2 regions of the Allorhizobium sp. nf9_anc genome follow, and region 2 is predicted to be linked to the other one. Evidence: riboswitches for the same ligand, from Rfam matches in the RefSeq annotation. Region 2 holds a riboswitch; the other holds the start of a gene.
The links. Region 2 has a riboswitch for S-adenosylmethionine ahead of AC02Y0_RS16340 (O-succinylhomoserine sulfhydrylase). Riboswitches for the same ligand answer to the same signal wherever they lie in the genome.

Region 1: it holds a riboswitch for S-adenosylmethionine, as region 2 does, so the genes downstream of both, metA (homoserine O-acetyltransferase MetA) here and AC02Y0_RS16340 (O-succinylhomoserine sulfhydrylase) in region 2, are expected to answer to the same signal.

The regions. Positions count from the first base shown of each region.
Region 1 covers NZ_CM150481.1:4,020,011-4,033,895, reverse strand. Annotated here, with positions in the region: gene thiP (thiamine/thiamine pyrophosphate ABC transporter permease) at 1-1,301, shown strand, start outside; gene AC02Y0_RS19670 (thiamine ABC transporter ATP-binding protein) at 1,291-2,034, shown strand; gene AC02Y0_RS19665 (M48 family metalloprotease) at 2,284-3,783, shown strand; gene AC02Y0_RS19660 (RNA polymerase factor sigma-32) at 3,852-4,724, opposite strand; gene leuB (3-isopropylmalate dehydrogenase) at 5,041-6,153, opposite strand; gene AC02Y0_RS19650 (pyridoxal-phosphate dependent enzyme) at 6,330-7,262, shown strand; gene leuD (3-isopropylmalate dehydratase small subunit) at 7,321-7,926, opposite strand; gene AC02Y0_RS19640 (hypothetical protein) at 8,097-8,327, opposite strand; gene AC02Y0_RS19635 (HpcH/HpaI aldolase/citrate lyase family protein) at 8,438-9,358, shown strand; gene AC02Y0_RS19630 (DUF1737 domain-containing protein) at 9,355-9,561, shown strand; SAM riboswitch at 10,713-10,790, shown strand; gene metA (homoserine O-acetyltransferase MetA) at 10,883-11,809, shown strand; gene AC02Y0_RS19620 (vWA domain-containing protein) at 11,900-13,084, shown strand; gene AC02Y0_RS19615 (aldose epimerase family protein) at 13,131-13,885, shown strand, end outside.
Region 2 covers NZ_CM150481.1:3,344,895-3,362,665, reverse strand. Annotated here, with positions in the region: gene pstB (phosphate ABC transporter ATP-binding protein PstB) at 1-734, shown strand, start outside; gene phoU (phosphate signaling complex protein PhoU) at 781-1,494, shown strand; gene phoB (phosphate regulon transcriptional regulator PhoB) at 1,520-2,203, shown strand; gene AC02Y0_RS16375 (GcrA family cell cycle regulator) at 2,331-2,867, opposite strand; gene AC02Y0_RS16370 (acetylornithine transaminase) at 3,313-4,515, shown strand; gene argF (ornithine carbamoyltransferase) at 4,532-5,449, shown strand; gene AC02Y0_RS16360 (Hsp33 family molecular chaperone) at 5,571-6,560, shown strand; gene AC02Y0_RS16355 (putative bifunctional diguanylate cyclase/phosphodiesterase) at 6,868-8,685, shown strand; gene AC02Y0_RS16350 (MYG1 family protein) at 8,752-9,678, opposite strand; gene apaG (Co2+/Mg2+ efflux protein ApaG) at 9,759-10,151, opposite strand; gene AC02Y0_RS16340 (O-succinylhomoserine sulfhydrylase) at 10,345-11,523, opposite strand; SAM riboswitch at 11,569-11,647, opposite strand; gene AC02Y0_RS16335 (2'-deoxycytidine 5'-triphosphate deaminase) at 11,721-12,818, shown strand; tRNA gene AC02Y0_RS16330 (tRNA-Gly) at 12,902-12,975, shown strand; gene AC02Y0_RS16325 (NADPH-dependent FMN reductase) at 12,985-13,536, opposite strand; gene AC02Y0_RS16320 (VOC family protein) at 13,591-15,135, shown strand; gene AC02Y0_RS16315 (glycosyltransferase family 2 protein) at 15,084-17,003, opposite strand; gene AC02Y0_RS16310 (transporter substrate-binding domain-containing protein) at 17,144-17,771, shown strand, end outside.

The sequences.
Region 1 (13,885 bases), 670 kb from region 2:
GCCGGAGCGGCATCATCAACGATGTCCTGACCGGCCTCGGGCTCTCCCAGCCGATCTCCATCTACGGGCTGACCGGCATCCTCATTGCCCATGTCTTCTTCAACCTGCCGCTTGCCACGCGCCTGATGCTGTCGGCTCTCGAGCGCGTGCCGGCGGAATACTGGCGCATGTCGGCGAGCCTCGGCTTCTCGCCGCTGTCCACCTTCCGCTTCATCGAATGGCCCGTGCTGGCGCGGGTCATCCCCGGCGCGGCAGGCCTGATCTTCATGCTCTGCGTCACGAGTTTCACCCTCGTCCTGATTTTCGGCGGCGGCCCGGCTGCGACCACGATCGAGGTCGCCATCTACCAGGCGCTGCGTTTCGACTTCGATCCGGAGCGCGCCGTGTCTCTGGCACTGCTTCAGATCACGGTTACGGGTGCAATCCTCCTCGGACTGAGCCTTCTGCCCGCGGCCTCCGACACGGGCGTCACGACCGGCCGCGCGTTTACGCGCTTCGACGGGCGACGTCCGTTGATCCGGGCAGCCGATGGCATCCTGCTCCTGCTGGTCACCATGTTTCTGATCCTGCCGCTCGGCCAGGTGATCGTCTCAGGCCTCCAGGCCGATCTCCTTCGGCTTCTCTCCCAGGACGCCTTCCAGCAAGCAGCACGCACCAGCCTCTGCGTGGCTCTGGCGGCCGGGTTGATCGCCACCCTGCTTGCCTATGGCACAGTCGCCGCGCGTGCCGAGATCACGGCTGCGCGGATTGCTCATCCCGGCAACCGGCTTTTGTCCATAACCCTCGCATCGGTCTCCTCACTGGTACTGCTCGTTCCGACCAGCGTGCTGGCCACCGGATGGTTCCTGGCCTTGAGGCCAAGAGGCGAGATAGCGAGCTTCGCACCCTTCGTCGTGACCGGGATCAATGCGCTGATGGCGCTTCCGTTTGCGGTGCGGGTGCTGGAACCCGCCTACAGGGAACACAGGGCCTGCACGGGACGACTAGCCGAAAGCCTCGGGCTCTCCGTTGCACAACGGCTGCGCCGCGTCGATTGGCCGGTGCTGAAGCGCCCGCTTATGACCGCGCTCGCCTTCGCCATGGCCCTGTCCCTCGGTGACCTGGGTGCGGTGGCACTCTTCGGTTCGGAAAACATCACCACGCTGCCCGCCCTCATCTATTCCAGGATGGGCAGCTATCGCAGCACCGATGCCGATGGGCTGGCCCTTCTGCTCGGCGCCATTTGCCTGGTACTGGCCATGATCGGGGCGCCCGGCAGAGGAAAACATGCAAATGAGCGGGAGACACCCGATGCGCGATGACCCCTCGACCAACATCCGTCTCGCCGATGTCCATCTCACGCTCGGCAGCCGGAAGTTCCATTTCGACTGCGGTATCAACGAAGGGCAGGTGACGGCGGTCGTTGGCCCGTCCGGATCGGGGAAGTCGACCTTGCTCAATCTGATCTCGGGTTTCGAGAGACCGGACAGCGGACGAATTCTGATCGACGGGCGAGACGTCACCGAACTCGCCCCTGCAGAGCGCCCCATCTCGCTGGTCTTCCAGGACAACAATCTGTTCTCCCATCTGGACCTGTTCACCAATATCGGACTTGGGATCCATCCGGCGATGCGGCTCACGCCAGCTGACCGCAACGCAATTTCTGACGCCCTCGTGCGGGTCGGGCTCGATGGGTACGAAAGCCGGCTGCCAGGCTCCCTCTCCGGCGGCGAACGACAAAGGGCAGCCTTTGCCCGGGCACTGGTGCGGCATCGGCCCGTACTTTTGCTCGACGAACCGTTTGCGGCCCTTGACCCCGGCCTGCGCGCGGCTATGGTCGAACTGCTCGTTGACCTCCACGCTGAAACACGAGCCACCATTCTTCTCGTCACCCATTATCCGCGCGATGTCGATCGCCTGGCCGATCATGTGCTTTTCATCGAGGATGGCCATGTCCTCATCGACGCTCAGAAGGACGTTTTCCTGACTCGGGGGGACCTGCCAGCGGTCGGGAACTTCCTCGGCACACCACCGTTTGCACCTCAATCGCCTTAATTTGGTCGCCCAGGCCTGCCATGCGCGTGGGGAATGGTAGTTCCTACGGTCAGACCATTGGTCATTTCAAATGGCGCGACTATCTTCTGGAGCATGCGGCGTTTTCGCATTATGTGAAGGACTGCCGGATCGGCGCTAAGCGATGCCGGCAGAAGGCAATTGGATGCTGCACCCGGCGGTCTGCCTATCGGCGATCGTTTGGGCACAGGGTGAAGGGGCAGGATGCAGTTTTTGAGCCGGAACAGCGCGATGGCTGCCGAAACGTATCGGCGGCGCCGGCCCTTCAGGCTCGCGTCGAGCGTTGCGGTGCTTGTCTCAGCGGGCTTGGTGCTCTCCTCCTGCCAGTCGCTCTTCGAACAGGCCTATGAGCCGTCCGTCGCGCCATCACGCAATCCGCAAATCGTCGACGAAGTCCAGAAGGGCGATCCGCGCGCTCAGATGGGCGCCCGCGAGCATCCGCGCATCGTCGCCTCCTATGGCGGGGAATATTCCGACGCCAAGACCGAGCGCCTCGTCGCCCGCATTGCCGGCGCTCTGACGGCGGTCTCGGAAAACCCGAACCAGTCCTATCGCATCACCATCTTGAATTCGCCGGCAATCAACGCCTTCGCCTTGCCCGGCGGCTATCTCTATGTGACGCGCGGCCTCCTGGCTCTGGCGAATGACGCCTCGGAAGTGGCTGCCGTTCTCAGCCACGAAATGGCCCACGTCACGGCAAACCACGGCATTGAGCGTCAGCGCCGCGAAGAAGCCGAAGTGATTGCCAGCCGCGTGGTGGCCGAAGTGCTGTCCAGCGATCTCGCCGGCAAGCAGGCACTCGCCCGTGGCAAGCTGCGCCTCGCCGCATTCTCGCGCCAGCAGGAACTGCAGGCCGACGTTATCGGGGTGCGCACGCTCGGCGAAGCCGGCTATGATCCCTATGCCGCGGCCCGTTTCCTCGATTCCATGGCGCGCTACAGCCAGTTCACCTCCGTCGACCCCGATGCCGACCAGAGCCTTGACTTCCTGTCGAGCCACCCCAACGCTCCCCAGCGCGTCGAGCTGGCCAAGCGCCACGCCCGCGCCTTCGGTCCGGAAGGCACCCATGGCGAAACCGGGCGCGACTATTACCTGAACGGCATCGACGGCCTGCTCTACGGCGACAGCCCTCAGGAAGGTTTCGTGCGAGGCCAGACCTTCCTACACGGGCAGCTCGGTATCCGTTTCGATGTGCCGGTCGGGTTCCAGATCGACAACAAGGTCGAAGCGGTCCTGGCCACCGGCCCGGGTGATGTTGCGATCCGGTTTGACGGCGTGGCGGACAGCCAGAAGATCAGCCTGCCAAATTACATTTCGAGCGGATGGGTAACCGGCCTGCTGCCCGACACGATCCGTACGATCACCGTTAACGGTCTCGAAGCCGCAACAGCCCGGGCCTCTGCCGACCGCTGGGACTTCGACATCACGGTTATTCGGATCGGCCCACAGATCTTCCGCTTCCTGACCGCCGTGCCGAAAGGCAGCCCGGCTCTGGAGACGACCGCTGCCCAGCTGCGTGCATCCTTCCGTCGCATCACCTCGCAGGAAGCGGCATCTCTGAAGCCACTGCGCGTTCGCGTCGTAACTGTCGCGGCGAATGACAGCATCGGCACCTTGTCCGCGCGGATGATGGGCACTGACCGGAAGCTGGAACTCTTCCGCCTGATCAATGCGCTCGGGCCGACCTCAACGGTCAGCCAGGGCATGCGGGTGAAGATCATCTCCGAGTGATTGGCTTAGCGCCGCCCAACAAAAAAAGCCGGCACGAAGGCCGGCTTTTTTGTTTGCTCATTTGGATATCAATAAGCCATTTCCAGCCGTGCTGAAGTCGGCGCCTTGTCAGTGAGGGCGACCTTCAGCTTTTCCAGGGCCCGCGTCTCGATCTGGCGAACTCGTTCCTTGGAAATGCCGAGTTCGGCACCGAGTTCTTCCAGCGTAGCACCGTCTTCGGTCAGGCGCCTCGCCTTGATGATCCGGCTTTCGCGCTCGTTGAGGCGGTTCATGGCATCCCTCAACCATCCGTTCCAGCGTTCGCCGTCGATGATCGATGTGACCTGCTCATCGGGGAGAGCTTCCTTGCTTTCCAGCATTTCCAGCTGCTCCGTGCCTTCCCCATTGCGGCCGGCGACAGGCGTCTGCAGAGACGCGTCATTGCCGGAAAGGCGTGCGTCCATCGACTGCACGTCCGAGAGGCTCACACCGAGGGCCGTGGCGATTTCCTGATGGATCGCCTGATCTGAGAGACGGTTGTCACCCTGGGCGAGCTTCGCGCGCAGGCGGCGCAGGTTGAAGAACAGTGCCTTCTGGCTGGAGCTCGTACCGCCGCGGACGATCGACCAGTTGCGCAGGATGTAATCCTGCATGGAAGCGCGGATCCACCAGCCGGCATAGGTCGAGAAGCGGACTTCCCGGCCGGGGTCGAAACGAGCGGCCGCTTCAAGAAGGCCGATATAGCCTTCCTGGATCAGATCGTTGAGCGGCAGACCGAAGCCGCGGAACTTCGAGGCCATAGCGATGACCAGACGCATATGGGCCTGGGCAATGCGATTGCGGGCGCCCTGGTCGTCATGCTCCTTCCAGCGGATCGCGAGATCGAGTTCTTCCTCACGCTCCAGATAGGGCTGCGACATGGCATACTTGATGATGTGTCTGTCAGCGGATGTGGCTTTCATCGGACATCTCCATGGTCTCTTGGACCGCAGGCCTCTTGCAGGCCCTCTTGCCGGCATTGTCTCCTGAACGAGTGAACGTCGGTCAGGTTCCAACGAATGCCGGGCGCGGTGGTGGTTGCGTCGCTCTCATCTGCTTGTCTGACCAGTATTACGCGCCCCATGCGACATCGGATTGCCGGTCGGGGTGCGACCTTCTGTCGAGGAGGGGTGATCACGCGGAAGTGAGAATCGGAGCCGATTGAGCGCTGCAAAGACCTGGAAACGCAAAACGGCGCGGGTTGCCCCGCGCCGTCAAATTGAAGCTGAAAGACCTGGCTTAGGCGGAAAGCGCCTTGAACTCCGCAAGGATGGCATCACCCATCTCGACGGTGCCGACCTGGCGGCAACCGTCAGCCATGATGTCGCCGGTGCGAACGCCCTGATCGAGCACGTTGGCGATCGCCTTCTCCAGACGGTCGGCTTCCGCCACCATGTTGAAGGAGTAGCGCAGGCACATGGCGAAGGAGGCAATCATGGCGATCGGGTTGGCGATGCCCTGGCCCGCGATGTCAGGCGCCGAACCGTGGACAGGCTCGTAAAGTGCCTTGCGCTTGCCCGTCTTGCCGTCGGGCGCACCGAGCGAGGCGGAGGGCAGCATGCCGAGCGAACCGGTCAGCATGGCGGCAACGTCGGAGAGCATGTCGCCGAACAGGTTGTCGGTCACGATGACGTCGAACTGCTTGGGCGCGCGGACGAGCTGCATGCCACCGGCATCGGCCAGCATGTGGTCGAGCTTGACGTCGGAGAACTTCTCCTTGTGCGTTGCCGTCACGACCTGGTTCCACAACACGCCTGACTTCATTACGTTGCGCTTTTCCATCGAGCAGACGCGGTTGTTGCGGGTGCGGGCCAGTTCGAAAGCGACGGCGGAGATGCGCTCGATTTCGTAGGTATCGTAAACCTGCGTATCGACAGCGCGCTTCTGGCCATTGCCGAGATCGGTGATCGTCTTCGGCTCGCCGAAATAGACGCCGCCGGTCAGTTCGCGAACGATGAGGATGTCGAGACCTTCGACCAGCTCAGGCTTCAGCGACGACGCATTGGCGAGCGCCGGGTAGCAGATCGCCGGACGCAGGTTGGCGAACAGTTCGAGATCCTTGCGCAGGCGCAGAAGGCCAGCTTCCGGGCGCACGTCATAAGGTACGTCGTCCCACTTGGGGCCACCGACGGCACCGAAGAGTACGGCGTCCGCAGCCAGCGCCTTCGCCATGTCTTCTTCCGAAATCGCCGCGCCATGCGCGTCATAGGCGGAACCACCGACAAGACCTTCATCGGTCACGAAGCCGGCGCCCTGCGCCTCGTTCATGTAGGCGATGATCTTGCGGACCTCAGCCATGGCCTCGGGGCCGATGCCGTCACCGGGCAGCAGGAGAAGATTGCGAGCCGTCATGGAAACCCTCCACTCGAAAAAGAAGTCGCGGTTTCTTACGCGCGGGGCTGGGCCTTTTCAAGCGAGATAGGCCGGAAACGGTACGGTTCGGGGAACTGCAGAAGAGGCTTTGTAGGTTGACCCGTCGGATGGCGAGGTCCAAAAGACAGCATCCCTCCAGCATGTTCGAGTTCACCATGCCTCTCTCCCCCCTGCATATTGAAACCCCGCTTCTGCGCACCGCAGCCGACTATAGCGAGAGCGGCCTACCGCTCTGGCTGAAGCTCGATGCCTTGCAGCCCTCCGGCAGCTTCAAGCTGCGCGGCGTGGGCCTGCTCTGCCAGCATGAAGTCGCCAAGGGCGCGAAGGAAATCTTCTGCGCGTCCGGCGGCAACGCAGGCATCGCGGCAGCGGTCGCCGGCAAAGCCCTGGGAGTACCGGTGACCATCGTCGTGCCGGAAACGACGTCGCCCGAGGTTCGCACCCGGATCGCCGCAACCGGCGCCAAGGTTCTGGTGCATGGTTCGGTCTTCGATGAAGCGAACGCTCATGCCGTAGCTCTCGCGACAGAACGCAAGGCGGCCTATGTGCACCCCTATGACCACCCCCTCCTCTGGGAAGGTCACGCCACTCTGATCGATGAAGTGGTGAAGGCTGGGGCCGAATTCGACTGCGTGGTCACCAGTGTCGGCGGCGGCGGACTGCTCGCTGGCATCGTCGAAGGCCTGAAGCGCAATGGCCTGGGCGACGTGCCCGTGATTGCAGTCGAGACGGAAGGGGCTGCCTCGCTGAACGCCGCCGTGGCCGCCAAGGCGCGTGTGACGCTTCCGGCGATCACCTCGATCGCCAATTCGCTGGGTGCGCGCCAGATCGCGCAACACGTATTCGACCTTCTTGACACGCATCCAATCGAAAGCGTGACAGTGACCGATGCGCAGGCCGTTGCCGCCTGCCTCAAGTTTGCCGATGCGCAGCGGATCCTGGTCGAACCAGCCTGCGGTGCAGCCCTGGCCGTGGCGGACGTGCATTCGGATAGGCTGTCGCGCTTCAAGGCACCGCTGATCGAGGTCTGTGGCGGGATCGGCGTGTCACTTGCCGCCCTTGAGACTTGGCGCACGCGCTTCCTTTGAAGCCAAAGAAAAAGCCGGGCGTGAGCCCGGCCTCATCATTTCATCTTGTTAGATGGTCTCAGGCCCAGGGGCGCTGGGCTGCATTGGACTGCTCGAAGGTCGCGATGTTCGAAGCCTTTTCGAGCGTCAGGCCGATATCGTCGAGACCGTTCAGCAGGCAGTGGCGCTTGAAGGCATCGATCTCGAAGGAGATCTTGCCGCCGTCGGGGCCGGTGATTTCCAGAGATTCCAGGTCAACCGTCAGCACGGCATTCGAACCGCGGCTGGCATCGTCCATCAGCTTGTCCAGGTTCTCCTGGCTGACGACGATCGGCAGGATGCCGTTCTTGAAACAGTTGTTGTAGAAGATGTCGGCGAACGACGTCGAGATCACGCAGCGGATGCCGAAGTCGAGAAGCGCCCAAGGAGCATGCTCGCGCGAAGAGCCGCAACCAAAGTTATCGCCGGCAACGAGGATCTGCGCGTTGCGATAGGCCGGCTTGTTGAGGACGAAATCCGGATTTTCCGAGCCGTCTTCCTTGAAGCGTGCCTCAGCGAAGAGGCCAGCACCGAGACCGGTGCGCTTGATGGTCTTCAGGTAATCCTTCGGAATGATCATGTCCGTGTCGACATTGACGACCGGAAGCGGTGCCGCAACACCGGTAAGCTTTACGAACTTGTCCATCAGTCTGCCTTCGATCTGGCTAATGCGCGTGTAATGCCCCGCCCATAGAGCAAAACTGGACAAAATTGAAGGAGAATCTTGAAGCGGCGGCGAGTTGCGTCGGTGCGCGACCACGCTGGCCGACGCTCACCCGAGATAAGGGTGAGCGGACCGATCAAGCTAAAGCCCGGTCAAAGGTCGATGATCGTGCCCTTGCCATCGTTCCAGACGCGCACGTCGTCGCGACGCTTCGCCTTGACGTAAACAGGTGCGCGCTTCGTCTTGCTCATCAGCATACGGGCGCCGAGCGTCACGGTCAGCAGTGCGCCAATCAGGAGCGTCAGCGAAACCGCGAAAGCGGCTGCGAGGCCGACAAAGGCGAGGCCAGCAATGGCATAGGCGGCGGTGCGGAAATTCTGCATGATCGTGTCCTTTCTCGACAGCCAAGGTGGTCCTTATTCTCCCGCATTGCAAGGGCCTTTCACCCAATTGTCATCTTGCATGGCCGGCCAAAGCTTGCCAGAACTCGGCCATGACATCTGAAGTCTCCTCCTTCCGCTTTCACCATCCGTCCCGGCTCCGCCGTTCCGTGTTGACTGTGCCCGCAATCAACGACCGGGCCATGGAGAAGGTGGCAAGCCTCGATTGCGATGCCGTCATCTTCGATCTGGAAGACTCCGTGGCTGAAGATCGCAAGGCAGATGCGCGCAGCAAGCTTCTGAATTTTCTGCAGAAAAATGACCTTGGTCATCGCGAGTGCATCATTCGCATCAACGCAGCCGGCACGCAGCATTTTCGCGAGGACATGGCGCTCGTTGTGGAAGCGCTGCCCAACGCAGTCCTTCTTCCCAAGGTCGAAGAGCCGGTCACGATCCAGGACGTCGCGGACATGCTGGGCGAGCACGATGCGGCGGAAGGTCTCAGGATCTGGGCCATGATTGAAACGCCGCGCGGCGTCTTGAACGCGGCCGCCATCGCTTCCTCGGGCCGGACAAGCGACAGTCGCCTCGATGCCTTCGTTGTCGGGTTGAACGACCTGCGCAAGGCCACCGGCATCCCGGCCGAACCCGGCCGTACCTATCTCGTATCCTATCTGATGCAGATCGTGTTGGCCGCCCGGGCCTATGGCCTCGATGCCATCGACAGCGTGTCGAACGATTTTCGCGACATGGAAGCCCTTGCGGCCGAATGCGCTCAAGGTCGTGCCATGGGCTTTGATGGAAAGATGCTGATCCATCCCGCCCAGATCGAACCGTCAAACCACCATTTCGGCCCCTCGACGGCAGCCATCGCGGAGGCCCGCCTGGTGGCCGACGCCTTTGCCGACCCGGCCCATGCGGGCCTCAACGTCATCAACATCGATGGGCGCATGATCGAGCGACTGCATGCCGAGGAGGCAACACGTCTTCTCGCCAAGGTCGCGCTGATTACCGCCAGAAAGGACAAGCCATGAAAGTCTATCGTTTTCTCACCGGACCGGATGATTCCAGCTTCTGCCACCGCGTCACCGACGCGCTGAACAAGGGCTGGGAGCTGCACGGATCGCCGAGCCACACATTCAATGCAGCAGAGAACAGACTGTATTGCGGCCAGGCCGTCGTGAAGACGGTGCATGGCAAGGATTACGATCCGTCGATGAAGCTCGGCGAGCAGTGATTTGCTCGTGAGGTCCATCTCCCCCTTGGTGGGGGAGAAAGCGATTTCGATGAATTAGGCGAGCGTAAGCCGCCTAAACATCAGAAATCGCAAGTGAGGGGGTCCGTTATCCTATGCCACCATCACCGATCCCCTCACCAACAAAATCTGAGGTTTAGCCCTGATCGGGCTAAGCCCTCGATTTTGTAACCTCTCCCACAAGGGGGAGAGGGAAAAACCAATTTGTCAAAAACCCCAAGCTTCGCCACCGGTCGGACTCGTCGTCCTCCGGGTGGGGTCATGCTTGTCTCGGACGAGGCGCCAGAAGCAACCTGTCTAAGTAGTTTTTGTGGCTCCTTCCGGCGCCCCGTTCGGCGTCTATTCCCGCTGCATGCGTCTCTCTGGCAAGGCGGCGACGGTCCTTGGTCCTCGGGTCAGGCCCGAGGATGACCGAGGAATGACCGGGCGCGGGTCCGGCTGCGGCGTCACATGATGACGCTTCAGCCTGGCCGGTGGCCCGGGAGGTTCCCGCCGGATGGTGCACCAATCCGACCGGGACCCTCGCCCGGGGGATGATCGTCTGGCCATTTGCGGCCCGGCGCTCATCCCCGCCGTTTGTTTCGCCCCGCTGTCTGGGTGTTCGCGACAGCGCTGGCGCCTTGTCTGTGTGCCTCTGAGGCACGTCCTTCCGATCAGGGGTTTCAGGCGTCGGGCATCCGACCGTCCGCCATCACTTCCACCCCTTCGTCCGGAGGGAGACCGTTGCAGCGGGCCGGGTTTTCAGGTCTGCGACAACCTTCCATCCCGGCGCCGGCCCCGCCTCGCCTGACATCGCATCGTCAGGTGTATCCGAGGGCGGGACGGGGGTGAGTGTAAAAGGGTGGAAATGGTGGGGGATGAAAAAACATGCCGAGGTTTGATTTTGCTCACGATTTTCTCAAACTCATCCCCCTTTTTTAGGCGGATTCGCCGAGTTTGTTGCCTTGCCCCTCACCCTACCCTCTCCCCGCAGGCGGGGAGAGGGGGCGCAAGCGGTGGCCGTCCTGGCCTTCTCCCCGCTTGCGGGGAGAAGGTGCCCGAAGGGCGGATGAGGGGCTGACGTGATGCGTATTAGGGGCAAAGGCCTCCATCGCCTTGCCCATTGATTCGCGCCCCTGACAGGCGTAAAAGGCCTCGTGTTCCGTGGTGATTTGGCCGGCCGGCTTGCAGCCACGTAAAATAAGTCGCTAAAGGGCCGAGGCGAGTTCGAAGACTTTCCGAGGACCGGTAGCGATATAAAAGCTGCCGGTGTTTTTGTTTCCGCGGTCCTCGAACCGCCGTGACAAGGAAAGTCGAGAGTAAGATGCCGATCAGGATCCCCGATACGCTGCCCGCCTTTGAAACCCTCGTGCATGAGGGCGTGCGGGTGATGACCGAAACCATGGCTATCCGCCAGGACATTCGCCCGCTGCAGATCGGCCTGCTCAACCTCATGCCGAACAAGATCAAGACAGAGGTCCAGTTCGCCCGCCTGATCGGCGCTTCGCCGCTGCAGGTCGAGCTGACGCTGGTCCGTGTCGGCGGCCACAAGGCCAAGAACACCCCCGAAGAGCATCTCCTCTCCTTCTACCAGACCTGGGACGAGGTGAAGGACCGCAAGTTTGACGGCTTCATCATCACCGGCGCGCCTGTCGAGACGCTGCCCTTCGAGGAAGTCACCTACTGGCCGGAGCTGAAAGAGATCCTTGATTGGACCGAGACCAACGTGCATTCGACGATGAATGTCTGCTGGGGCGGCATGGCTGCGATCTACCACTTCCACAAGGTGCCGAAGCATCCCCTGAAGGAAAAGGCCTTTGGCGTTTATCGCCACCGCAACCTCGCGCCGTCATCGGTCTATCTCAACGGTTTCTCCGACGACTTCCAGGTACCCGTCTCGCGCTGGACGGAAGTCCGCCGTGACGACATCGAGAAGGTTCCGAACCTCGAAATCCTGCTCGAATCCGACGAGATGGGGGTTTGCCTGGTGCAGGAGAAGCAGGCCAATCGCCTCTACATGTTCAATCACGTGGAGTATGATTCGACCTCGCTGGGCGACGAGTATTTCCGCGACAAGTCAGCCGGCATCCCGATCAAGCTGCCGCACAACTACTTCCCGCACAACGACGACACGCTCGCCCCGCTCAACCGCTGGCGCGGTCACGCGCATCTCCTGTTCGGTAACTGGATCAACGAAATCTATCAGATGACGCCTTACGACCTGAACGAGATCGGCAAGGCCCCGCGCTGACGGCTTGGAGACCGGAGCGGATTTTGTCGGGACAGTCTGCGTCCTCTGTGACAGGATGCGCGCGCCTGTAAACCGAGCTTTTCCAGATCGATGTTCCTGCCGTTTTTCCTGCGTCTGAAACAAGAGAAGGTTCCCGTCACGCTGCGGGAATATCTCGCCTTGCTGGAAGGCCTGCAGGCAGGTCTGGTCGACTTCGACCCGGAGGGCTTCTACTACCTCGCCCGTACCACGCTGGTGAAGGACGAGCGCTTCATTGACCGCTTCGACCGGGTCTTTTCGGAGACTTTCGGCGGTATCCTGAGCGAGGGCGCGGCAGACGGCGTCGATGCGCGAGCCATTCCCGATGACTGGCTGCGCAAGCTCGCGGAAAAGCATCTCTCGGATGAAGACAAGGCGCTGATCGAAGCGCTCGGCGGTTTCGACAAACTGATGGAGACGCTCAAGGAGCGCCTCGCCGAGCAGAAGGAGCGCCACCAGGGCGGCAACAAGTGGATCGGCACGGCCGGTACCTCTCCCTTCGGCGCCTATGGCTACAATCCCGAAGGCGTGCGCATCGGCCAGGACGAAAGCCGGCACCGGCGCGCGGTAAAAGTCTGGGACAGCAGAGAATTCCGCAATCTCGATGACCGCGTCGAACTCGGCACCCGCAACATCAAGGTGGCCTTACGCAGGCTGCGCCGCTTTGTTCGCGAAGGTGCGACGGAAGAGCTCGATCTCTCCGGCACGATCCGGTCGACAGCAGAACACGGCTATCTCGACGTGAAGACCCAACCCGAGCGGCGCAATGCGGTGAAGCTCCTGATGTTCTTCGACATCGGCGGCTCGATGGATGACCATGTGCGCGAGGTCGAGGAGCTGTTCTCGGCAGCACGCTCCGAATTCCGGCACATGGAATATTTCTACTTCCACAATTGCCCCTATGAGCGCGTCTGGAAGGACAACCAGCGCCGCCATGCCGACACCATTGCGACATCAGACGTCATCAGGACTTTCGGCTCGGACTACCGCCTGATCTTCGTCGGCGATGCCGCGATGAGCCCCTACGAGATCACGCATCCCGGCGGCTCGGTGGAGCACTGGAACACCGAAAGCGGTGCGGCCTGGCTCACCCGACTGACCGACCATTTCCGGCGCCACCTCTGGATCAATCCCCTTTCGGAGGCGAACTGGGACTATACGATGTCCGTCGGCCTGATTCGCCGGTTGATCGGCGACCGCATGTATCCCCTGACGCTCGGTGGCCTAGAGGCCGCCGCACGTGAACTGGCGCGGTGACGGCGAGATAAAAGACTTTGATGAGAATAGGCGAGGAAGCGACAAGATGACGAAGACAGTGTTTGGCGTGATGCCGACGGGAGAAGCGGTCGAGAAGGTCACCCTGAAGGGAGGCGGTCTTGAAGCCTCGATCATCACCTTCGGTGCGGTCTTGCAGGACCTGCGCCTCGACGGCCACGATGCACCGCTGGTACTCGGTTTCGAGGACCTCGCCGGCTATCTCGATCATTCGCCCTATTTCGGCGCGACCCCCGGTCGCTGCGCCAACCGCATCGGTGGCGGCCGGTTCACGCTGGATGGCACTGCCTACCAGCTGGAGCTCAACGAAAAAGGCGTCAGCCATCTGCATGGCGGCTCGGACGGTATGGGACGCCAGAACTGGACGATCCTGGAACACGGGTCAGATTTCGTCGTGATGGAGGTTACCGATCCGGATGGCCGCGCCGGCTATCCCGGCACAACGCGGACACGCGCGACCTTTGCGCTGAAAGCCGGTGGCACTTTCTCTGCGCTCTATGAAACCGTGACCGACAAGCCGACGATCGCCAATGTCTGCCACCACGCCTATTTCAATCTCGATGGCCGACCCGACATTCTCGGCCATGACCTGATGATCGCCGCCGATCACTACACCCCTGTCGACGAGAGGCTGATTCCAACAGGCGAAATCCGCCCTGTCGAGAACACGGCCTTCGATTTCCGCGAAATGCGACCGATTCGCCTTGAGGTGGATGGGGAGCAACTGGGCTACGACCACAATTTCTGCTTCTCCAGCAGCCGCGTCGCCAAACGCAGCGTGGC
Region 2 (17,771 bases):
ATGTGCAGGTCTTCTACGGTGACAAGCACGCCCTGAAGGATGTCAACATCGACATCCGCCCCCGTTCCGTCACGGCCTTCATCGGCCCGTCGGGCTGCGGCAAGTCGACCTTCCTGCGCTGCATCAACCGCATGAACGATACGATCGCGAGCTGCCGCGTCGAAGGCAACATCATGATCGACGCGGAAAACATCTACGACGCCAAGGTCGATCCGGTGCAGCTGCGCGCCAAGGTCGGCATGGTGTTCCAGAAGCCGAACCCGTTCCCGAAGTCGATCTACGAGAACGTTGCCTACGGTCCCCGCATCCACGGTCTCGCCCGCAACAAGTCCGACCTGGACGAGATCGTTGCGACCGCCCTGCAGAAGGCCGGTCTCTGGAACGAGGTCAAGGATCGTCTGGACTCGGCTGGTACCGGCCTCTCCGGTGGTCAGCAGCAGCGTCTGTGCATCGCACGCGCCGTGGCCGTCAGCCCCGAAGTCATCCTCATGGACGAACCTTGCTCTGCGCTCGACCCGATCGCGACCGCCAAGGTCGAGGAACTGATCCACGAACTGCGCGAAAACTTCACGATCGTCATCGTGACGCACTCGATGCAGCAGGCCGCACGCGTTTCCCAGCGCACGGCGATGTTCCACCTCGGCGAACTGGTCGAAGAGAACGACACCGACAAGATGTTCACCAATCCGGATGACCAGCGCACCCAGGATTACATCATGGGCCGCTTCGGCTGAGCCTCGACGTCATCCACGGTTGAACTCAATTTCAAGGACGTTTCAAATGGGCTCCTCTCACATCTACTCGGCCTTCGACGAGGAACTGAAGTTCCTGATGCGCCGCATCTCCGAAATGGGCGGTCTGGCAGAACAGATGGTCGCCGAAAGCGTACGTTCTCTGGTGAATTCCGATGCGGCGCTTGCCCAGAAGGTGATCTCCGATGACGTCCTGATGGACGCCATGGAGCGCGAGATTGGCGACAAGGCGGTGATCACCATCGCCAAGCGTCAGCCGGTTGCCTCCGACCTGCGCGAGATCATCGGCGCTCTTCGCATCGCCGCCGACCTCGAGCGCGTCGGCGATCTCGGCAAGAGCAACTCCAAGCGCGTCGTCGCCGTCCAGGCGACCGGTGTGCCGCGCAAGCTCGCCCGCGGTCTCGAGCATCTCTCGGATCTGGCGCTGGCCCAGCTCAAGGAAGTCCTCGACGTCTACACGACGCGCTCGGCCGAAAAGGCCAAGTCGATCCGTGACCGCGACGAGGAGATCGATGCCATCTACACCTCGCTATTCCGCGAGCTGCTGACCTACATGATGGAAGATCCGCGCAACATCACCAGCTGCACCCATCTTCTCTTCTGCGCCAAGAACATCGAGCGCATCGGCGACCACGCGACCAACATCGCCGAGACGATCTACTATATGACGACCGGTGCGCAGCCGGAAGGTGAACGTCCGAAGGAAGACCTGACCTCTTCCGTCGGCGCGCTCACCGAGTGACGTTGTCCAGCGGGGTTAATGCCTGATGCAGCCGAAAATCGCCGTGGTGGAAGACGAGGAGGCCCTCTCGGTCCTCCTTCGCTACAATCTTGAAGCCGAGGGCTATGAAGTCGAGACGATCCTCAGGGGTGACGAGGCTGAAATCCGCTTGCAGGAGCGGGTTCCGGACCTTCTGATCCTCGACTGGATGCTGCCCGGCGTGTCCGGCATCGAACTCTGCCGCAGGCTTCGGGTCCGCCCCGAGACCGAGCGCCTGCCGATCATCATGCTGACGGCTCGTGGCGAGGAAAGTGAGCGGGTACGTGGCCTGGCAACGGGTGCCGACGACTATGTCGTCAAGCCCTTCTCGACGCCGGAGCTGATGGCCCGCGTCAAGGCCATGCTCCGCCGCGCCAAACCCGAGGTTCTCTCCAGCGTCCTGCGCTGCGGCGATATCGAGCTCGACCGCGAGACGCACCGCGTGCATCGCAAGAGCCGCGAGGTTCGCCTTGGGCCGACCGAGTTCCGGCTGCTGGAATTCCTGATGGCATCGCCGGGCCGCGTCTTCTCGCGCTCCCAACTGCTGGACGGTGTCTGGGGTCACGACATCTATGTAGACGAACGCACCGTTGACGTGCATGTCGGGCGCCTGCGCAAGGCGCTGAACTTCTCCAACATGCAGGATGTCATCCGCACCGTGCGCGGCGCGGGTTATTCCATGGAAGCCTGAGTAAGCCAATTATTTCGATTGAGGGGCTGCACGGATCATCCGCTGCGGCCCTTTTCGTTTCAGGCAAGAGCCCAAAAAGAAAACGGGCCCCGAAGGACCCGTTGCATGTCTTGATCTTGCCGATGGATCAGCGGGCGGCCTTGCGGCGTTCGCTGACCGGCTGATAGGCGAGCTTCGCGTGATAGGTGCAATAAGGCGCGCTATCGGCGATTTCGCAGCCGCAGAAGTGGAAGTCGTCCTTCATCGGATCGCCGATCGGCCACTTGCACGTGCGCTCGGTCAGTTCCGTCAGCGCCAGACGACGCGAGATCGGGACAACCACGTTGAGGGAACGACGAACTTCGACTTCCTCGTAGGCTTCGACTTCGACCTCTTCCTTCAGCATGGTTGCGCCGGCAGCGCGGGTTACCGTGCGAGTGGTCGTGTTAGCCGCCGGACGGTTCTGGAAAGTGGCCGGACGCTGGGTCTGTGCCGGGCGCTTTGCCGGACGGGCCGCAGACGAGCTGCCGCCAGCCTTTGCGCGGCCGGGAAGGTTAAGGCGGTGCACCTTGCCGATAACGGCATTGCGGCTTACGCCACCGAGTTGTGCTGCAATCTGGCTCGCGCTGAGGCCTTCAGCCCACAGCCGCTTCAGTCTCTCGACCCGATCATCAGTCCATTGCATAGTCGTCATGCCAATTCTCTCCGCCGCTCGCGTCTGTGATGGCAGAATCCGTCACCGTTGCTTCGAACGAATCCGAAACAAAGCCGCCTCGATACTGTCGGTGAGCACTTCCGCCGCATGCAATCTATTAATGAAATTTAACCTAGAGGTCGGCTGACTCCGTGACAAGAGTCGCAGGAATCATCTGGAATCGATTTCGCGGTTTTCCCCAACTTGCTTCCCGAGTGAGTCAAGTATGCAACAGGTGGAATCTTCCCCGACGCTCGTGCTGCGCGTGTCGGCCGAATCCGTGCCTACTCCTGCGATTCCTGCAGAAAACGTTGACATCGCAGGGGCGAATGCGGATAGTGCCCCCGCCGCCGCGAGGCGGCATTTTTAATTTTTCCGGGACCTCTGAGGCGTCCCGCCGTCCCCGGACGGATCGTCGAGAAGGATTGTGACAGCCATGGCCGAAGCTACGCCGCTCTACCAGACCTACAATCGGGCGCCGCTGCGTTTCGAGCGAGGCGAGGGCGTCTGGCTTGTAACGGAGAGTGGCGAGCGATATCTCGATTTTGCAGCCGGTGTGGCAGTAACTTCTGTCGGTCACGGCCATCCGCATGTCGTCGGCGCGCTGAAGGATCAGGCCGACAAGGTCTGGCATCTGTCGAACCTCTATGAAGTGCCGGGCCAGGAAGTTCTGGCCAAGCGCCTGACGGACGTCACCTTTGCCGATCGCGTCTTCTTCACCAATTCGGGTGCGGAAGCGCTGGAATGCGCGATCAAGACGGCGCGCCGCTATCACTTTGCCAAGGGGCATCCTGAGAAGTTCCACATCATCACGATGGAAGGCGCCTTCCACGGCCGCACCATCGCGACGATCGCCGCCGGTGGTCAGGAAAAGTATCTCGAAGGCTTCGGCCCGAAGGCCCCCGGTTTCGACCAGGTGCCCTTCGGCGATCTGGAAGCAGTCAAGGCAGCCATCAGCGATGCGACGGCTGCAATCCTCGTTGAGCCCGTTCAGGGTGAGGGCGGCATCCGTCCGATCCCGGTGGAAATGCTGCGCGCCTTGCGCGACCTCTGCGACGAGCATGGCCTGCTCCTGATCCTGGATGAAGTCCAGTGCGGCGTCGGCCGGACCGGCAAGCTCTTTGCTCATGAATGGGCAGGCATCACGCCGGATCTCATGGCTGTCGCCAAGGGCATCGGTGGCGGCTTCCCGCTCGGCGCCTGCCTTGCCACGGAAGAGGCGGCCTATGGCATGAAGGCCGGTACGCATGGCTCGACCTATGGCGGCAACCCGCTTGGCATGGCCGTCGGTAATGCTGTTCTTGATGTCGTGCTGGAAGACGGCTTCCTTGAGAACGTGCGCGACACCGCACTCGTCTTCCGCCAGGGTCTGGCTTCGCTGAAGGACCGGTTCCCGGACGTGATCGAGGACGTGCGTGGCGAAGGCCTGATGCTCGGCCTCAAGGCCAAGGTTCCGAACACCGAACTCTTGATGGCGATGCGTGACGAGCACCTGCTCGGCGTTCCCGCAGGCGACAACGTCATCCGTCTTCTGCCGCCGCTGACGGTCACGGCAGAAGAGGCCCGTGACGGCATCGCCCGTATCGAACAGGCCGCCGAACATATCCGCGCCAAGGCCGCAGTCGCAGCGTCTGCCTAAGACAGGACCCTCTTTCATGGCATCTCCCAAGCATTTTCTCGATCTCTCCGCTGTCACGGCTGGGGACCTCCGCGGTATTCTCGAAGACGCAAAGTCCCGCAAGCAGGCGACCAAGGCCGGCACCGCCGACAAGCCGCTTGCCGGCAAGATGCTCGCGATGATTTTCGAGAAGCCTTCGACCCGTACGCGCGTTTCCTTCGACGTCGGCATGCGCCAGCTGGGCGGCGAGACGCTGTTCCTCTCCGGCACCGAAATGCAGCTTGGTCGTGCCGAAACGATTGGTGACACCGCCAAGGTTCTGTCCCGCTATGTCGATGCGATCATGATCCGCACCACCGATCATGCCCGCCTCCTGGAAATGGCCGAGCATGCGACGGTCCCCGTGATCAACGCGCTGACGGATCTCACCCATCCCTGCCAGATCATGGCAGACATCATGACCATCGAAGAGCATCGTGGCCCGGTCACGGGCAAGACGCTTGCCTGGACGGGCGACGGCAACAACGTGTTGCATTCGCTGGTCGAAGGGTCGGCCCGCTTTGGCTACAAGATGAACATGGCCGTGCCGCTCGGCTCCGAGCCGGATGACAAGATCCTCAACTGGGCCCGCAATAATGGCGGCGAGATCATGCTCTGCCATGATGCCGACCGTGCAGTGACCGGTGCCGATGCCGTCATCACCGATACCTGGGTGTCGATGAACCAGGAGCACAAGGCCCGCGGCCATAATGTCTTCCAGCCTTTCCAGGTCAATGCGGAGCTGATGAAGAAGGCCAATGACGAGGCGCTCTTCCTGCACTGCCTGCCGGCCCATCGCGGCGAGGAAGTGACAGACGAGGTAATCGACGGCGTACAGTCTGTGGTCTTCGACGAAGCCGAGAACCGTCTGCACGCGCAGAAGTCGATCCTCGCCTGGTGCCTCGGCGCCATCTGAGGTCGGATTTCGGGCGCCTGTCGGGTGACTTGACGTTTCGCGCAGGTGATCCCATCTGTGCCCTTTCTGATCGGGCCTCTCAGGCCTAGCGTATGGCGCCCCGTGTGCCGGGAGTACATTCATGGCGATGAAACAAGCAGAACTCGGCGAATTCGGTTTCGCCGGTGACGATCGTGTGGTCCCCTTCCAGGTGGAGGGTCTCGACGTGCGCGGTCGCGCCGTGCAGCTCGGTCCGCTGATCAACACCATCCTCGATCGCCACGCCTATCCGGCGCCAGTGGCCCGTCTTCTCGCCGAAGCGATCGTGCTGACGGTGCTGATCGGCACGTCGCTGAAGTTCGAAGGCAAGTTCACGGTCCAGACCAAGGGCAACGGCCCGGTGGATCTGCTGGTCGCCGATTTCAGCTCGCCCGAAAGCGTGCGCGCCTATGCCCGTTTCGACGAGCAGGCGGTTGCCGATGCCGTGGCCGAGGGCCGGGCTTCACCGGAGCAGCTGCTCGGCGATGGCGTGCTGGCCTTCACCATCGACCAGGGCTCCTACATGCAGCCGTACCAGGGCATCGTGCCGCTCGACGGAACCTCGCTCGAGGATATCGCCGGCGTCTATTTCCGCCAGTCGGAGCAGATCCCGACGCGGGTGCGCCTCGGTGCAGCCGAACTCTTCGATCGTGACGAAAACGGCAAGCCGCGCCGGACATGGCGGGCCGGCGGTCTGATCGCGCAGTTCCTGCCGGAAGCGCCCGAGCGGATGCGCCAGCCCGACCTGCACGGCGGTGACGGCGACGATCGCGATACGGATCTGCACGGCGATGACGCCTGGGATGAGGCGCGCATGCTGGTCGAGACCATCGACGCCGACGAGCTCACCGATCCCCAGGTCGGCATTGAACGGCTGCTCTTCCGCCTGTTCCACGAACGCGGTGTGCGTGCCTACGAGCCGCAGGCCGTGCATGATCGCTGCAGCTGCTCGAGAGAGCGCCTCAAGGGTGTTCTCCAGGGCTTCAATGCAGAGGAGATCGAAGCAAGCACCGAAGACGGCAAGATCACCGTCAGCTGCGAGTTCTGCTCGACGAACTACGAGTTCTCTCCCGACGAACTCACCGCTGTCTAACAAAGACAGGCGATGGCAAAGGGCTCAAAGACGGGCCCTTTGTACGAAGATTGTGTCCGCGATCACTGCAGATTTGTTTGCCACACATTCTTTCTATACTATTCAGCTATTCTAAATGAATGTCTCCTAGGGTGGCCTTAGCGCTTTGGGGACACCGGGAATGCATTCGTCACAGGACGCGGCTGGACGTCGCGGGGAATTGGTCGCAGGGAAGGACCCTCAGGCTCATGCTTGGTCTCTGGCCCAGCTGAGCACCTCCGCGAAGCGCCAATACCGGGTATGGACGAGTGCCACCAGACGAAGGGCCATGGCCGAAGCCTATCGGCCCATCGTGCGCGGATTTCTCCTGCCGGGCGCCGCTTATTACTTCCTGGTCACTTGGCTCCATTGGCAGGACGAAAGCGGGTTCAGTCTTCTGATCCTCGGCGGCATCAGTTTGCTCACAGCCGTTTCCTACACGGCCTTCCGTTGGCTGCTGCTGCCAGCCGGCCGGACTTCGTTGCCGCGGCTGGAAGCAGTCGGCTTCGCCACCAATCTTCTGATGTATTCGAATGTACTCGCCTACATGCTTTTGCATTTTGAGGAGCAGAAGCTCATCTATTTCGTGCTGATGGCGGTGGTGTTCTCCACCTCGGGCGTCACCCTGCGCGCAACGCTGGCCAGCGTCGTGCTCTCCATCGGCAGCCTGTTCTGGTTTTCCGCCCAGGCTTCCCCCGATATAGCCAAGCAGTTCGTCTTCATCGGCTTGGCCACCTCCTTTGCCGCCTTCGGCATGGCGAGCCTCCTGCGCAAGGCGATCCTTCGACAGATCGATGCCCGACTGCTCGCCGACCAGCTGGCGGCACGCGACAGCCTGACAGGCATTGCCAACCGCCGTTCGGTCTTTTCCCGCATCGATGAACTGGTCGAGGAGAAGAAGCCGTTCTGGGTCGGCATTCTCGATCTCGATGGCTTCAAGTCGATCAACGATATCTACGGCCATGCCGTGGGCGATCACCTGTTGTGCGAGGTCGTCGAGCGGCTGAAGCTCCGCCAGCGACAAGGCCTCGAGTTCGGTCGCATCGGCGGAGACGAGTTCGCCATCGTGATCGAGGGCGACCCCGGTGAAATCGAGGTCGAAGCCTTCGGCAACAGTCTGATCCACGACATCTCCCAGGACTATGATTTCCAGCCGCTGCAACTGTCCGTGAGCGGCACGGTCGGCTTTGCGCAGTTTCCGGCCATGGGAACCACTGCAAGACAGATCTACGAGGAAGCGGACTTCGCCCTCTATCGGGGCAAGCAGTTTGCCCGCCACCAGTCGACGATCTTTACCGTCGATCAGGACAAGGAAATGCGCGAGAGCCTGGCGCTCGAACGGGCGCTCCGAGAGGCGCGCATGGAGGATGAGTTCCATCTCCTCTTCCAGCCGCAATTCGATATTGCCGCCCGAAGGGTGGTGAGCTTCGAAGCGCTTGCACGCTGGCAAAGCCCGACGCTCGGTCCGGTGCGGCCGGACCGTTTTATCCGGGCCGCCGAGCGGGCGGGTCTCATCCAGCAGGTCACCCGCATTCTCTTCGGCAAGGCGCTTGATGCGCTGGAGCTCTGGCCGGACGAGATCACTGTCTCGTTCAATCTCTCAGCCCAGGACCTGGCCGACCGTGCCTTCGTCTTCTCCCTCGCTGCCCAGGTCCATGCACGCGGCATCAGCCCCGCAAGGATCGAGTTCGAGATTACCGAGACGGCGGTGATGAAGGATATCGCCACCTCCCGCATTCTGCTGGAGGATCTCTCCTCCGCCGGCTTCAAGATCGCGCTCGACGATTTCGGCTCGGGCTATTCCAGCTTCGAATACATCGACCAGTTGCCGCTGAACAAGGTCAAGATCGACAAGAGCTTTGTGCGCAAGGTGGCCGATAGCGTTACCTCCCGCGAGGTGGTGGCCGCCATCATCACGCTTTGCCGCAACCTCCATCTCAAATGCGTCCTGGAGGGCGTGGAGACCGAAAGCGAGATGGCAACCCTTGCACCCCTGTCGCCGCAGCTGATCCAGGGCTACCTCTTCGGTAGGCCGATGTCGCAGCGCGACGTGCTGAGCCTTCTCCTGCGCGCCGAACAGCAGGACGCCGACAGCAGTGCGGCCTGAGCACTGACGCGCTCTTTAGGCCGCAGAGCTAGCCGCTCAACGGTGGGACTGGGGGAAGCTGTCCGGTCATGCCGTCTCGAGAGCGACCTTAACGGCGATATCTGCCATGGCGAGGATCGCCTCGCGCGAGTTTGCCGCAGCGATGAAGCGGCCGTTGTGGCAGAAGCTGGCGCCCTTGACGCCGCAGACGGCCTCAAGGTCACCATTGCTCAAGCCCGCCCATGCGGCGGGCAGGTCGGCCCGCTGCTCGAAGCTGTCTTCCACCTTGCGGATCCCGGTGATGCACCAGTCTTTGTCGCGCGGATGTACTACAAAGAGCAGGTGGTCGGCACCCGCTTTGACGATGGCAGGGCGGAAAGGCATGCCCATCGGCAGTTCGAGGACGCGGCGATCACCCGTTGCGGCGATGGCGTCGAGCACCATGCTCTCGGCCCGCAGTTTGGAGGCGCGTTGCGCAATGCCGGCTTCGACGATCGCGCGGGCGATCGACAGTGCCGCATGGAAGCCGCGATCATCGGCGCCGGGCTGCTTGTCGTCGAAGACGGGCTTCAGCGTTTCGAGCAGGCTCGGCAGGGTCAGATCCGCGAGCGGTCCGGCCGTTGCAGGGCTGAGCGCCCCGTTGTCCAGGAGGTCGACCGGCAGTACGAACTTGGTGTCGAAGCCCTTGTGAATGGCCTCGACATGCCCAGAGGGAATGCCGACGGCGGTGAGGTAGTCACGGCCGTAATGCTTCCAGATAAGGCCAAAGGAGCTGTAAGGCTGGCCATCATCGCGCAGCGGTGCGCCACGCTGGTGGTGATCGAAGATCCTGCTATCCGCGTCATAAGCGCCGCCGACATCATAGATGATGCGGTCTGTTGCGGGCGTGATCCAGTCCGGCGCGCGGCTGCGCACGATCGTCGCATCCGGGAAAAGGCGTGTCAGGATCACGGACGACAACAGTTCGTCGGCATGAAAGCCGCCACTATGGGTGACGAGATGGGTAATGCTCATACCGGGCGGGACCTTTGGCTGACGATGCTGATCGAGCCTTCCAGATAGCGGCAGCCGCCGGTCAACTCAACTGCCAATCGTCAATTGAGGGTACGCACCATGCCTGGGCTGTCGAGCGAGAAGGCTGGGATCTCGACGTCGAAGCTCTCACCGTCGTCGGTTTCCATCCGATAGGTGCCGTACATCATGCCGGATGGCGTATCGAGCGGGCAGCCGGAGGAGTATTCGTAGGTGTCGCCGGGATCGAGGCGCGGCTGCTCGCCGATCACGCCGGGGCCGCTGACCTCGTCCACCTGACCGTTCTGGTCGGTAATGTGCCAATAGCGATGGGTGAGGCGGACGGTTTTTGCAGAGTGATTGGAGATCACGATCCGGTAGCCCCAGACATAGCGGCTGTCATCCGGGTCCGACTGTTCCTCGAGATAGTAAGGTTCGACCAGAACCTCTATGTCCCGTGTCAGTGCGCGATACATGCGTGGACCCTGCGAAAACTTGCCTGCGATCATGACAGAAATGGCGCTCTTTGTGGCGGTAACAAGATCAGCCACCGAACGTCACGATGCTTTCAAGGGATAACGACGCAACCGGACCCGTCAAGGGCAATTGCTCAGCCGCGAGGATTATCGCGGCTGAAATTGTTGCAATATGAAGCGCTTTGAACGGTGCTCAGAGGCCTTTGATGGCCTTGGCAAAGTCTTCCAGCAGGTCCTGCGTGTCTTCGATGCCGCAGGACAACCGAACGGTGCCGCCTGAGATTCCGAGCTCTGCCCGGGCCTCGTCGGAAAGGTTCTTGTGCGTCGTCGTCGCCGGATGGGTGATCAGGCTCTTGGCGTCGCCGAGATTGTTCGAGATCTTGATGATCTCTAGCGCGTTCTGCAGCTTGAAGGCCGCTTCCTTGCCGCCCTTCATCTCGAAGCAGACCAGCGTCGAGCCGCCGGTCATCTGCTTGGCGATGATATCGGCCTGCGGATGGTCCTTGCGGCCCGGATAGATCACCTTGCCCACGGCAGACTGCTCGGCCAAGAAATCGGCGATCGCCGTTGCATTCTCCGTCTGCTGCTTCACGCGCAGCGGAAGCGTTTCCATGCCCTTCAACAGCGTCCAGGCATTGAACGGCGACATGGCGGGACCCGTGTGACGGAAATAGTCGTGCAGGTTCTCGTTGATCCATTCCTTCGAAGACAAGACGACACCACCGAGGCAGCGGCCCTGGCCGTCGATATGCTTGGTCGCGGAATAGACGACGACATGCGCGCCGAGTTCGAGCGGCTTCTGGAAGAGGGGGGTCGCAAAGACGTTGTCGACGATCAGCTTTGCGCCGATCTGGTCGGCGAGCTTGGCCACGCCTGCGACGTCGATCACTTCGAGCGTCGGATTGGTCGGGCTTTCGAGGAACATCACCTTGGTGTTCGGCCGGATGGCCGCTTCCCAATTGGCGAGGTCGCGACCATCGACCAGCGTGCACTCGACGCCATAGCGCGGTGCCAGCGTCTCGACGACATAGCGGCAGGAGCCGAACAGCGCGCGGGCAGCGACGATATGGTCGCCGGCCTTGACTTGGCAGAGCACGGCGGCAGCGACGGCGGCCATACCCGAGGCCATGGCGCGGGCATCCTCGGCACCTTCCATCATGCACATGCGCTTTTCGAACATGTCATTGGTCGGGCTGCCATAGCGGGCGTAGATATAGCCGTCGTTCTCGCCCTTGAAGCGGGCTTCTGCCGCTTCCGAGCTTTCATAGACGAAGCCCTGGGTGAGGAAGATCGCTTCAGACGTCTCGCCATAAGGAGAGCGCAGCGTGCCGCCATGGACGAGGGTGGTGGCCGGGCGCCAGTTCTTGCTCATGCACGTGCCTTTCGAACACAAAAAAACCGGTCGCGTGAACGGACCGGTTTCGTAAACCCGGTCTATTTAGCCACTTGTTTAACGTGGCTGCAAGCCGACCGGCCAAATCACCACGGGATAAGGCTGCCTTACGCCTTCGCGGCCCTTGCGTCAATTGGTGGGCTTTGGTTTTGTCGGGCCCAAACAGGATTGAGATCATGACCTTGAAACCCGGGATTTTGTCCGATCGCGCGATCGGCGCCTTGTTCGGTGGCGGCCAGCTGAAGAGCGAGGTCATGCTCGACAAGGACCAGATCCAGCCGGCAAGCCTCGACCTGCGTCTGGGCGGCAAGGCGATCCGCGTTCGCGCCAGCTTCATGCCGGGCCGCGGCCACACCGTGGCCGAAAAGCTGGAGCGGCTCACCCTTCACGAGATCGATCTCGAAAACGGAGCCGTGCTCGAAACAGGCTGCGTCTACATCGTGCCCTTGATGGAAAGCCTCGACCTGCCGGCGGAGATCTCGGCCTCCGCCAATCCGAAGAGCTCGACCGGCCGCCTCGACATCTTCACCCGCGTGATGGTCGATTACGCCCAGGAATTCGACAAGGTACCGGCCGGCTACAAGGGCCAGCTCTATCTTGAGATATCGCCGCGCACCTTCCCGATCATCGTGCGTCGCGGTTCACGCCTGTCGCAGATCCGCTTCCGCGTCGGCCACGCCCTCCTGGGCGAGGCCGAGCTTTTCGATCTCCACAAGGCGGAAACTCTCGTCGCAAGCGACATGCCGAATGTCTCCGGTGGCGGTATTGCGCTGTCGATCGATCTGAAGGGGTCCGGTCCGCAAGGCCTGATCGGTTATCGCGGCAAGCACCACACCTCGGTCATCGACGTCGATTTGAAGGGCGCCCACGAGGTGCTGGATTTCTGGGAGCCGCTCTACAGCCGCGGCCGCGACGAACTGATCCTCGATCCGGACGAATTCTATATCCTAGTCTCCAACGAGGCCGTGCATGTTCCGCCGCTCTATGCTGCCGAAATGACGCCGTATGACCCCTTGGTCGGCGAGTTCCGCGTGCACTATGCCGGCTTCTTCGATCCGGGCTTCGGCCATGCCCCGGCCGGTGGCTCAGGCAGCCGCGCGGTTCTGGAAGTGAGAAGCCACGAAGTGCCCTTCATCCTCGAACACGGCCAGGTCATCGGCCGCCTGGTATACGAGCACATGCAGGAGCGCCCGGAGGGCCTCTACGGCACGGGGCTCGGCTCCAACTACCAGGCACAGGGCTTGAAGCTCTCCAAGCATTTCCGCCTGCCCTGACAAAAGAGGGCGCAGCATTCGTGCCGCTTTCCGTCCCATCCGGCTTGACACTCCAGCCGAACTGTTGGATTTCTCAACCCGTCGCGGGTGTAGCTCAATGGTAGAGCAGCAGCTTCCCAAGCTGAATACGAGGGTTCGATTCCCTTCACCCGCTCCAACTTCCCAGCTATTTTCCCGCAAACTTCGCAAACGCTGCCAGCAAATCCCCCAGTCGCTTGGCCGTCGCCTCGTCGGTGAGATTGCCGTCTCCGTCAAACAGCGTATGTGCCCGCGACACCATCAGCCGCTTCTCTGAAAATGTCCGGCAGCCGAGTGTGTGCAGGACCGGGAGCCAGGCATTCTGGCTCAGCAGCGTGCCAAAATTGCCGGGTGAAGCGCCGACAAGGGCGAAGGGCTTGTTGCCGAAGACCTTGGCCATGTCGGAAGAGGGGCGCGACAGCCAGTCGATGGCGTTCTTGAAAGTGCCGGGGATGCCGTTGTTGTATTCGGGCGTAAACAGGATCACGCCGTCGGCCGCGATGATCTTTCCCTTCAGGGCCGTGACGGCCGCCGGGATGCCTTCGGCTTCTTCCAGGTCTCCGTCATAGAGCGGAATGCCATGAATGCCGGCTGTCTGCAGAGCGTAGCCCTCGGCCGGCAAGCCGGCTGCGGCCTTCAAGAGTGCCGAGTTGAGCGAGCCCTTGCGCAGGCTTCCTGAAATGCCGAGCAGTGTCACCATGGTCTTTTCCTTGTCTCGATTTGTTATAAGGGAGGGTAGAACAGGGAGATGAGCATGACCAGCGGCCTGCACCACATCACGGCGATCACCCGGAAGATCCAGGCCAATGTCGATTTCTATTGCGGCTTTCTGGGCTTGCGGCTCGTCAAGCGCACGGGCGGTTTCGAGGATGCGGCCCAGCTTCACCTGTTTTACGGCGATGCGGTGGCAAGCCCCGGCTCGCTGGTGACGTTCCTGGCCTGGGAAGACGGTTCCCCCGGGCGCGTCGGCCATGGTGCGGCAAGCGAGATCGCCTTTGCCATTCGCCCCGAAGCGATCGGCTTCTGGCTCACCCGAGCGCTGCAGTTCGGCGTGGCAGCCACAGGTCCCGCAACCGAATTCGGCGAACCGGTGCTGAGGTTGACCGACCCGGATGGCATCATCGTCAAGCTCGTCGGCACAATGGCGGTCGAGCCAGGGGAGGCCTGGGCCGTGCGCGGCATCGAGCCTCGCGACGCAATCACCCGGCTGCGCGCCGCGACCTTGTTGTCGGAAAAGCCGGCAGAAAGCGTCGACTTCCTCTGCCGCCATGCCGGCTTTGAAGTCGATGCGACCGAAGGCACGATCACGCGGCTGACCTCGATGAGCGGACAGGCTCTCGACGTGCGCGATGCGGGAGGCTTCTGGCCGGCAGCTCCGGGAACCGGTGCCATCGACCATATCGCCCTGCGCATGGCAGATCGCGCCGCCGTCGAAATGCAGGCGGCCGCTCTCAGATCGCGCGGTGACGACACGATCAACATGCACGACCGCAAATACTTCTACTCGCTTTATGTCCGCGAGCCGGCCGGTGGGCTGATCGAACTCGCCTCGGATGGTCCGGGCTTTGCGATCGACGAGCCATCGGACACGCTCGGCAGCCGGCTCTTCATCCCCGAACACTTTCATCTGCGTCCGGAAGACATCGTGCCGATGCTGCCGCAATTTGGGCTTCCGGGCGAGCCGCGCATCATCTATCGCGACCTGCCCTTCGTATACCGGATCCATGAGCCGGAGACACCGGATGGCGCGACGCTTCTGCTCCTGCATGGAACGGGCGGCAACGAGGCGAGCCTCCTGCCCTTCGGGCGCAAACTGGCGCCTTCCGCCACTCTGATTGGTCTGAGAGGCCGCTCGACGGAAGAAGGCATCGCACGCTTCTTCCGCCGCTTCGGCCCCCGGGATTTCGATCAAAAGGATATCCGCGCGGAAGCGGAAGCTTTCGCCGCCTTCGTCGAAGAGGCAACACAGGCTTATGGTCTGGACAAAATCCGTGTCCGTTTCGCCGGTTATTCCAATGGCGCGAATTTCCTCGCCGCAGCCATCATGCTGTTTCCCGGCCTCGTGCGGGATGCACTGCTGCTGCGTCCGGTGCCGGTGCTAGCCGATCCGCCGGATGTCGATCTTGCGGGCACCCGCATCCGTATCCTCGCCGGCGCCGACGATCCGGCAGCCGGGGAGGCCTCCGATCTGGCGGAACAACTCCAGGCGCGGGGTGCCACGGTCGAACTGCTAACCGTGACTGGCGATCACACCTTGTCGAATGCCGATGTCAGCGTCTCGGCGGACTGGTTCGGTTGAACGAGGCCGGGCGGCAGAGATCCGCTGCGGCTTGGTCTGTGCGGTGTCTTGTTCCAGTGGAAGGGCTTGAGCCTGAGTTCGAGGACCGCCTTCCAGGCGGCGAGCGAGACGGCCATCCAGTAGATCGGGATCATCGCCCATTTCCAGCCCATGCCCTTTTTCTCCCGGTCGGTCATCGGGGTCGCGCCCAGCGCGAAGAAGACCGCGTAGCTGCCGAGGATGTTGAAGACGTCCATCGCGAGCATCATCGTTGTGAAGACATTCGGCTGCGGCGCGGGGATCTGCATCAGCGACATGACGGACAGCGTGACGAAGACGATCAGCCCCGGATGGCTCAAGGCCGCGACCAGCATGCCGCCGACGAGAAGCTGGAAGACGAGGAAGGAGAGGGGGCCCATGTCGCGGGCGGTGCGCAGAGGCTGGCGCATCAGCACCAACCAGGTCTGTAACCACCCCTTGTACCAGCGGGTGCGCTGGGCGAGCCAGACGCGGAACTCCGTCGGCGCATCCTCATAGGTCGGAAGCGTCAGCGTCGAAGAGCGGTAACCCATGCGACAGAGACGCATGCCGAGATCGGCATCCTCCGTTACATTGAAGGGGTCCCAGCCGCCGCTTTCCCGGAGCAGGGCCGTTCGAAAATGGTTCGACGTGCCGCCAAGCGGCAGCGGCAGCCGGTAGAAGCCAAGCGCCGGCAGCAGCCGGCGGAAAAGCGCGGAATACTCGAGCGCAAAGATCGCGCTGATCCAGCTTTCTCCGGCGTTGCCTATCACCAGTGGCGCCTGCAGGCAGGCAAGCTCTGAAGGGCCGAGCCGGAAGGCATGGAAGGCCTCTCGCAACTGTTGCGGATGCGGCCGGTCCTCCGCGTCGTAGATGGTGAGAAGCTCGCCACGCGCCCCGGCAAGCGCATAGGTGAGCGCCTTCGGCTTGGTGCGCGGCGCCATATCAGGCACTTCCACCACCTCGATATGCGGCCCGAGTCGCGCCTGCCGGATTGCCTCCAGCGTCTCGCGGTCATCCGCCTCGCAGACCAGCTTCACGTCGAGCAGGCTGCGGGGCCAATCCAGCGCGTCGAGCGCCGCGATCAATTGCGGAACGACAGCAGCTTCACGGTAAAGCGCGACCATCACGGTGTAGACCGGCAGGGCGTCGGAGCCGCTTTCGAGCGAGACTTCCGGCTTCGGGTGACGTTTGCCATGCGAGACCGCCATGATCCGCAGGAAGAGCGCCGCCGTGTGGAAGAACGACAGCAGCATATGGGCAGCGACGACAGCGAGCAGGGGCGCGAAGACCAGAAGCAGGCTGATGAAACAGAGGATCGCGCCGGCGACGAAACCCTGGTCACCGGTGACAACCAGACGCGCCGACAGCGACTGCACGCTGTCGAACAAGCCGCGCACGGCATGGCTAACCCGACGGGTCTCCCCTACTTTCCAGGTGGCTCTCCGGATGGCGGATGGCGTCGTGACGACGAGACTGCCGGCGCCGTTTGCATGGCGTCCGAAGCGTCTGGCAAGGCCTTCCATATGTAGGATCTGCGGTGCCACCGCGACCACCGGCGGCCTGTCCTTGTGATGCAAGCGCAGCATGCGCGGCTCGACAAGCTGCGTGTCGCCATAGGCGTGATCGGAAAGGAGGGAGGGATCGATCTCGGCGAGAAAGGGCAGGCCATACATGCGCGCAAGGCCGGCGAAATAGGCCTCTTCTTCGATCGCGCCACTCGCCAGCAGTTCCACTTCGATCGAGGTGCCATTCGTTGCCGCCCGCTGCGCCATGCGCGCAATCAGCGGCTTGGAAATCCCGAGGATATGCAGAAGACCGGCTTCCGTCTTCAGATGGTCAAACCTTGAGGGGCCGGTCGCGTGGTTCACGCTCCGTTGGCCATGCTCTCGCGTCGACCCATGGCGCGCGGCGACGATCCGCGGGCCATATTCCCTCGTCCACACCAAGCTGCTACACGTCATTCGCTCGGAATAACGCCCCACTCATACCCCGGTTGATGATGATAGAGATGCGCGCAAAAGTTACATCCCTAGATTTAATGGGGTTGTGGGCCACGATTTTCGGTCTTTTGCTGTGCCTCCTTCTGTCAGCACCCACAGCCCGGGCTCAAGCGACGGATCTTCCGATTCTGTTCGACGCCCGTGAGCGGCTGGTGCGGCCCGATGTCAGCAGCGTGTTGCGGCTTCGCTTTCTGACGACCACCGATTTTCCGCCCTTCAACTTCACCGACCAGAGCGGTCGTCTGTCAGGCTTTCACATCGACCTTGCCAGAGCGCTCTGCGAGGAACTCGGCCTGCAGGCGCGTTGCCAGATCCAGGCTCTTCCCTACGGCCAGCTAGTCTCGGCGCTTGAAGCGGGGCAGGGGGAGGCGGTGATGGCAGGTGTCGCGGTGACGCCGGAGCTCAGGCAGAGGTTCAATTTCACGCGGCCCTATCTCCTCCTGCCGGCGCGCTTCCTGATGCAGGGCGACACGGTGCTGCCGCGCCAGGATGCCGAGGGGCTCTTCGGCCGCAAGGTCGGCGTGGTCAAGGATACCGCCCACGCGGCGATGCTGAACAGCTTCTTCCCCGATATCGAAGCCGTCGCTTTCGACACCCAAGACGCTCTGATGAAGGGCCTGAAGGAAAAGCAGGTAC